DNA from 2 places in the Macrococcus sp. GL_134 genome. Region 2 is predicted to be linked to the other one. Evidence: riboswitches for the same ligand, from Rfam matches in the RefSeq annotation. Region 2 holds a riboswitch; the other holds the start of a gene.
What was found. Region 2 has a riboswitch for thiamine pyrophosphate ahead of tenA (thiaminase II). Riboswitches for the same ligand answer to the same signal wherever they lie in the genome.
Positions count from the first base shown of each region.

Region 1: it holds a riboswitch for thiamine pyrophosphate, as region 2 does, so the genes downstream of both, AC3IPL_RS04890 (ABC transporter substrate-binding protein) here and tenA (thiaminase II) in region 2, are expected to answer to the same signal.

Region 1 covers NZ_CM174409.1:956,656-960,268, forward strand. Annotated here, with positions in the region: gene AC3IPL_RS04880 (2-oxoacid:acceptor oxidoreductase subunit alpha) at 1-1,112, shown strand, start outside; gene AC3IPL_RS04885 (2-oxoacid:ferredoxin oxidoreductase subunit beta) at 1,113-1,976, shown strand; TPP riboswitch at 1,997-2,100, shown strand; gene AC3IPL_RS04890 (ABC transporter substrate-binding protein) at 2,141-3,142, shown strand; gene AC3IPL_RS04895 (thiamine-binding protein) at 3,144-3,431, shown strand; gene AC3IPL_RS04900 (ABC transporter permease) at 3,428-3,613, shown strand, end outside.
Region 2 covers NZ_CM174409.1:1,734,973-1,738,585, forward strand. Annotated here, with positions in the region: gene thiM (hydroxyethylthiazole kinase) at 1-717, opposite strand, end outside; gene thiD (bifunctional hydroxymethylpyrimidine kinase/phosphomethylpyrimidine kinase) at 704-1,510, opposite strand; gene tenA (thiaminase II) at 1,507-2,172, opposite strand; TPP riboswitch at 2,222-2,318, opposite strand; gene AC3IPL_RS09120 (transglycosylase family protein) at 2,404-3,300, opposite strand; gene AC3IPL_RS09125 (hypothetical protein) at 3,602-3,613, opposite strand, start outside.

The DNA of each region.
Region 1 (3,613 bases), 780 kb from region 2:
CCATCGCTGGTGGTGCACGTTTTATGGCGGCTTATCCTATTACTCCTGCGTCGGAGATCATGGAATACATGATTGATAAATTACCGCAATTCAACGGTACAGTCATCCAGACGGAAGATGAGATTGCAGCGGCGGTCATGGCGATCGGTGTCAACTACGCCGGTGTCAGAGCATTTACAGCATCTGCTGGACCGGGGTTATCATTGATGATGGAGGCTATCGGTCTCAGTGGTATGACGGAACAGCCATTTGTTGTCATCAATACGATGCGCGGCGGCCCATCAACAGGATTACCGACTAAGCAGGAGCAGTCTGATTTAATGCAGATGATCTACGGCACCCACGGCGATATTCCAAAAATCGTCGTAGCACCGACAACAGCAGAAGATGCTTTCTATACAACGGTGGAAGCTTTTAATTTAGCTGAGCAGTACCAATGTCCAGTCATTATTTTAAGTGACCTCCAGTTATCACTCGGTAAACAGACAGTCCCGCAATTGGATTACAGCCGAATCAAAATTGAACGTGGTAGCTTAGTGACAGACGTTCCCGAAAGAGATGATAAATCTTACTTCAACCGCTACGAAGTAACAGAGTCAGGGATTTCTCCGCGGACGATTCCCGGCACTAAAAATGGTATCCATCACGTCACAGGGGTGGAACACGGTGAAGACGGCAAGCCATCTGAGAGCCCGGTCAACCGTATTAAACAGATGAAAAAACGGATGGAAAAAATCGCTGACTTAAAAATTTCACAACCTGTCGTTGAAACAGGCGGATTTGACGAAGCAGATGTTCTCGTCATTGGATTTATTTCTACTTACGGAGCCATTGAAGAAGCGATGGATCGTGTTGATGCCTCAGTGAATCATCTGCATATCAAGCAGCTTCATCCATTTCCGACAGCAGAAGTACAGGCTGCATTCGACAAAGCGAACAAAGTCATTGTTGCTGAAAACAACTATCAGGGACAACTGGCACAGATCATCAAAATGAATGTGAACCATCAGAATAAAATTCATAACTTTGTGAAGTACGATGGGACACCTATTTTGCCACATGAAATTGAAGAAGAAATCAATTCTGTTGTGACTGCAAAGGAGTTATTATAAATGGCTACATTTAAAGATTTCAGAAATGACGTTAAACCAAACTGGTGTCCTGGCTGTGGTGATTTCTCAGTGCAGGCTGCCATTCAAAAAGCAGCTGCCGGCGTCGGTCTCGAACCTGAGAATTTAGCGCTGATCACGGGTATCGGATGTTCAGGACGTCTATCCGGCTATGTCAATTCATATGGATTTCACTCCATCCACGGCAGAGCACTACCGCTTGCACAAGGCGTGAAAATGGCTAATCAGGAGCTGACTGTCATCGCGTCAGGCGGCGATGGTGATGGTTTTGCTATCGGGATGGGACATACCGTCCATGCACTTCGTCGCAATATAGATATCACTTATATTGTGATGGACAATCAAATTTACGGTTTGACTAAAGGGCAGACTTCACCAAGTTCTGCTCCTGGATTTGTGACGAAAACAACGCCGCACGGGGCTATCGAGCACAACGTATCACCCTTGCAGCTTGCATTGACAAGTGGTGCTACATTTATTGCTCAAAGTTTTTCTTCTGATATTAAAGAACTGACAGCCATTATTGAAGCGGGTATCCAGCATAAAGGATTCTCTTTCATCAATGTCTTTTCACCATGCGTCACTTATAATAAAGTGAATACGTATGACTGGTTTAAAGAAAACATTACAAAGCTCAGCACGATTGAAAATTATGATCCTTCAAATAAAGGATTAGCATTATCAACAGTTGCTGAACATGACGGCTTAGTGACAGGGATAGTGTACCAGGATACAGAGACAAAAAGTTATGCTGAACAGATTGAGTCATACAGCCCATCACTTGCCAAAGAAAATATTGAAATAAAAGAAGAAGATTTCAACGAACTTATGTTACAATTTAAATAATCACATCTTGTGAAATTAATGAAAAACACTAGGGGAGCACAATAGTGCTGAGACTGGATATTTCCTAAACCCTTATCGACCTGATCTAGTTAATGCTAGCGGAGGGAAGTGTCCTTGCACACAACCCTTCTGTGGTTGTGTGTTTTTTTATAGGAGGAACTGTCGTGAAGAAGGTTTTGATGGTAGGAATGTCTTGTGTCATTCTTGCTGCATGTGGTAATGATGCTGTAAAAAACAACGAGAAAAGTACGGATTCCAAAGACTTAAAAAAAGTAACATTAATGCTTGACTGGACAACGAATACGAATCATACAGGAATATTTGTTGCAAAAGCGAACGGCTACTTTAAGGCGCATGGACTTGATGTAACGATTAAAACACCTGGTGACGTGACGTCGGATCAGCTCGTCGCTGCCAACAAAGTGCAGTTCGGTATTAGCTCACAGGAGCTGGTGACGCAATCGAGAGATGAGGGAATTCCTGTCAAGTCAATCGGTGCCATTATCCAACATAATACGAGCGGCTTCATGAGTCTTAAATCTAAAAACATCGAATCGCCGAAAGATTTTGAAGGAAAAACATACGGGGGATTTGGTGCACCGATTGAAGAACCGGTCATTGAAGCTGTGATGGACAAAGAAGATGCCGACGTAAAAAAAGTGAAGATGGTCAATATGGGTAACACCGACTTTTTTACCGCCTCAAAGAAAAATATCGATTTTGCATGGGTATTTTATGGATGGACGGGGATTGAAGCACAGACCCGAGGGGAACAGGTCAACATGCAGTACTTAGTGGATTACGATAAAAATCTCGACTACTATACTCCAGTGTTCATTGCCAATGAAAGATATATCAAGTCAGACAGTGAGACGGTCAAAGCATTTATGCAGTCAGTGAAAGAAGGCTATGAGTATGCCATTCAGCAACCAGAGAAAAGTGCGGATATATTGATTAAAGAAGCGCCTGAACTAAAAGACAAGCGTGAACTTGTAGAAAAAAGTCAGAACTACTTAAAAGATAAATATCAGGACGATGCCGCAAGCTGGGGTATGCAGGATGCTGCTGTCTGGAAAAACTATGCGGACTTCATGAAGAAGAATCAAGTCATTCATAATGATTTCAATGCCGAAGAAGCATTTACAAACGAATTTGTGGAGGATTAATATGGCTAATACATTGATGAGTATTCAGATTATCCCGAAAACACCGAACGGCGAGGACGTAATTCCTTATGTGGATGAAGCGATTGATATAATCGACCGTTCTGGACTACCTTACATTGTATCACCGCTCGAAACGACCATCGAAGGCACTATGAGTGAACTCCTGCCGTTGATTGATCAGATGAATCGTCGTTTGATGGATATGAATTGTACGAGCATTATTTCTCAAGTGAAATTTTATCATGGGCATGACGTGTCGATGGCTGAACTGGTAAAAAAATATCGATGAAATATTACATTAAATTCAGCCTCTTCATGATTGTGCTGCTGGTCATCTGGGAATTGCTTGTCAGAGGGCTTCATGTCGACGCTTATACGTTACCAGCACCGAGCGCTATTTTTCATGAGTTCTTCACAGGCTTCAATGACTACCGTGTGCATCTCATACCTACCATTTTACTCGTACTTGCA
Region 2 (3,613 bases):
CAGATTCATTTGAAAATGCCCGGGCAGAGTCCCATTATCCAGCTGTTCTGCGCGTTCAGCTGCTATATTATACCAGCTAACCGCCTCTGTCAGCATCGACAATGTCGGTTTAACTTCATTATATATAAAAGCGCTGACAATTGCCCCTAATAAGCAGCCGCCACCTGTCACTTTTGTTAACATCGGTGTGCCATTTGTAAGCTTCATCACTTGTCCATCGACACAAACTGCATCTTCCCGGCCTGTCACGACAACAGCTGTACTAAAATGCAGTCCTGCTGCACGGGCAATAGCTGAAGTATTCAAAGTCGTATCACTATCTGTTCCTTTCATCTCAGCTGCTGACAACAGACTCTGCAGTTCTGATGCGTTGCCGCGGATGACACTGATATCATAATGGTGCAGCAGTTTCAGACAGAAGTTCTTTCTGAACGCTGTAGCTCCGCAGGCGACGGGATCCAGCACGACAGGCACCGCATGACGGTTTGCTGATTGGATGGCTGTTTCGATTGACGGTATCACTGCTGCTGACAGAGTGCCGATATTGATCAGTACCGCGCCGCAGTGCTGTATCAACTCATCCAGTTCTTGTGGATCAGCAGCCATTATCGGACTTGCACCTAGCGCAAGCAGTCCGTTAGCTGTAAAGTTTTTGACGACATCATTTGTAATACATAGGACAAGCGGCGCCTCGTTTCTTACGTCATGAATTCTCATGATTGCTTTCCTCCATATAACTGAAATGGTTGACCGGGCCATTACCGTGACCAAGACCTGGTGCATGTTGAATGGCACTTGTAATATAGGCTTTTGCTGTCCGCACACTTGCTTCAATCGAACGACCTTTTGCCAGTTCTGCTGCAATCACAGCACTTAATGTACACCCTGTCCCATGTGTATGACGGGTAACTGTCCGTTCGGCCGGTAGTACGATACAGTCATGCTTAGTGAACAAATAATCAGTTGCATCACCTTCCATATGGCCGCCTTTAATGACGACTGCCTGCGAACCGATTTCATTGATGAAACGTCGTCCTGCACGATCGATATCATCCCGCGTTTCAATCGTCATCTCCAAAATGCGCTCAAGTTCTGGTAGATTCGGTGTGGCAACTGTTGCTACATCAAGCAGCTTATAACGCACGGCACTTTTCCCGGCGTCATCCAGTAAATCATCACCGCTTTTGGCGACCATGACAGGATCGATGACATAAGGAATGCGGTTGTTCAATATATACGGTCGAACCACATCCATCACGTCACTTGACGCAAGCATTCCAGTTTTGACAGCATCAGGGATAATATCACTGTATACACTTTTCAGCTGTGCTTCAATGACGTCCAGCGGCTGATCAAATACTTGCTGGACACCTGTCGTATTTTGAGCGACGATACTCGTCACCACACTCATCCCGTACACATGACGCGACTGAAATACTTTAAGATCAACCGTTGTCCCCGCACCACCTGACGGGTCGGTTCCCGCTATTGATAATGCACTCTTCATCATAACAGCCACTCCTCCTGCACAGCTGCCATATTGAAGAATCTTCTTTCGTGAATACAGCTCTCGAGAAAATTACGGCGAAGAATGTCCCGCTCTTTGGCTGTTGCCTGTTCGGCAAATGTATTGACCCAGCGGTCCAGATGCATCAACAGCTCATCCATATGAACCGTATAGAAATCGACCCACGGTTTCAGCGGATTACCGGTCAAATGATGATGCTCTGTAATTTTCAGAGCCAGCTGCTGATAGACGTAAGGGCACGGAGCCATCGCACAGATCGTGAAGCTGGCATCATCATAGCGGTAGGCGTTGTAATACATGTGTTTAATATAGTGATCGCTTGCCGGGTACCACACACCGTCTTTGATGATGGTGTGGTAATCTTCTCCGACGTAATCTGCCATCACTAAATGGGCCTCGATTTCCCCGTTCATCACAAAGTCTATTTGACCAAGCAGGAAGTTAATACCCTCACGATCATCTAGTTTAGCGATCAACAGACTGTATATTTTGGCGAATTCATTCAAATACAAGTGATCAGCTTTTAAATAATGCCGGACCGCTGCTTTGTCGATGGTTCCTTTAATGACACCTTGAATAAATGGATCATTGTAAATCGCTTCAATAATAGGTTCTGCCTGCTGCTTTAAGTCATCTGTAAACATTGAAATTCCTCCTTAAAATTAAAAAAAACCTATTTCCGCAGAAAAAGGCCTCATAAGAAGGATGCTTTCCTACGCTAGTATTAACTAGATCAGGTACAAGGGTTTGACGAAGTCATCTCAGCCATGAGGCACCCCTAGCAGTCAATAGGTTATTTTATTACTTTAAGGATAACGAATTATCTATAAAAACACAAATAAAAAAGCCATCCAAGAAGGATGACTTGTGCGCTGTTATAAGCGTGCGCCACATACTGGCCATGGTTGAGAACCACGTTGGCTGTATAAAATTTGAGCACGTTTTGTTTGTTCAGCTGCTGATGCTTGTGATGGTACACCTGATCCGCCTACTGAGTGCCAAGTTTGTACGTCGAATTGGTATAAACCATGGTAAGTTCCTGTTGCATCGACCACATTTGCTCTACCGCCTGATTCACAAGCTGCAAGTGCTGCCCAGTTAGCGCCGCTTCCAGCTGTAGATGTTTGAGTTGTTGCTGCTTTTGGCGCTTGAGTTACAGCTTTTGGTGCTTGGTAAGTAGTTTGTGCTGCTTTTGGCGCTTGAGTTACAGCTTTTGGTGCTTGATAAGTTGTTTGTGCTGCTTTTGGTGCTTGGTAAGTTGTAGTTTTTGGTGCTTGGTAAGTTGTCTGTGCTGGCGCTTTGTATTCAGTCGCTGGAGCTGCTTTCGGTGCAGTGTAAACTTTTTTAGGCGCTGCTACAGTAGCAGGTGCAGATTGAACTGCTGGTGCTGCTTGAACTGATTGAACTGGTTGAACATTCAATGTTTTGCCAGCGATGATTAGATCAGATGATAAGTTGTTCCATTGTTTCAATTGTGCAACTGTTACATCGAATTTTTTAGCGATTTTACCTAAAGTATCGCCAGATACGATTTTATATGTTTTTATAGATTCTGTTTTAGTTTCTTCATTTACTTTTAATACTTGGTTAGGAAGGATCAGGTTAGATGATAATCCATTCTCAGCTTTGATAGCTTCTACTGATGTACCATAGCTTTTAGAGATTCCCCATAAAGTATCACCAGATTTTACTGTGTGCTCTGCTGCATCTGCAGTTGCAGCGAAAGATCCTGAAACAGCTACTGCTGTTGTAACGGCTAATAATTTTTTCATAGTTTTGTTTTCCTCCTAGGCTTTTATAACTCTGCTAATAATATAACAGATAAAAATATTTCATAGGTTACAGACAAATAAAAGATATCGCCTTTTATTACAGCGTCATTACAAATGGAATAATTATCCTATTTACACGTTTGAACAGTCGAATGAGTAATGGCTATACGGTTTCTTCACTATTTTTATATGAAATTCACAAAATATGACGTTATCTGTCTGTAATGTTACAGGAAAAAAGTACCAATACTGAGATTGATACTCATTTTTTCATCTATTGGTTAAATCCCTTTTATAATTCTCATTTCTGATA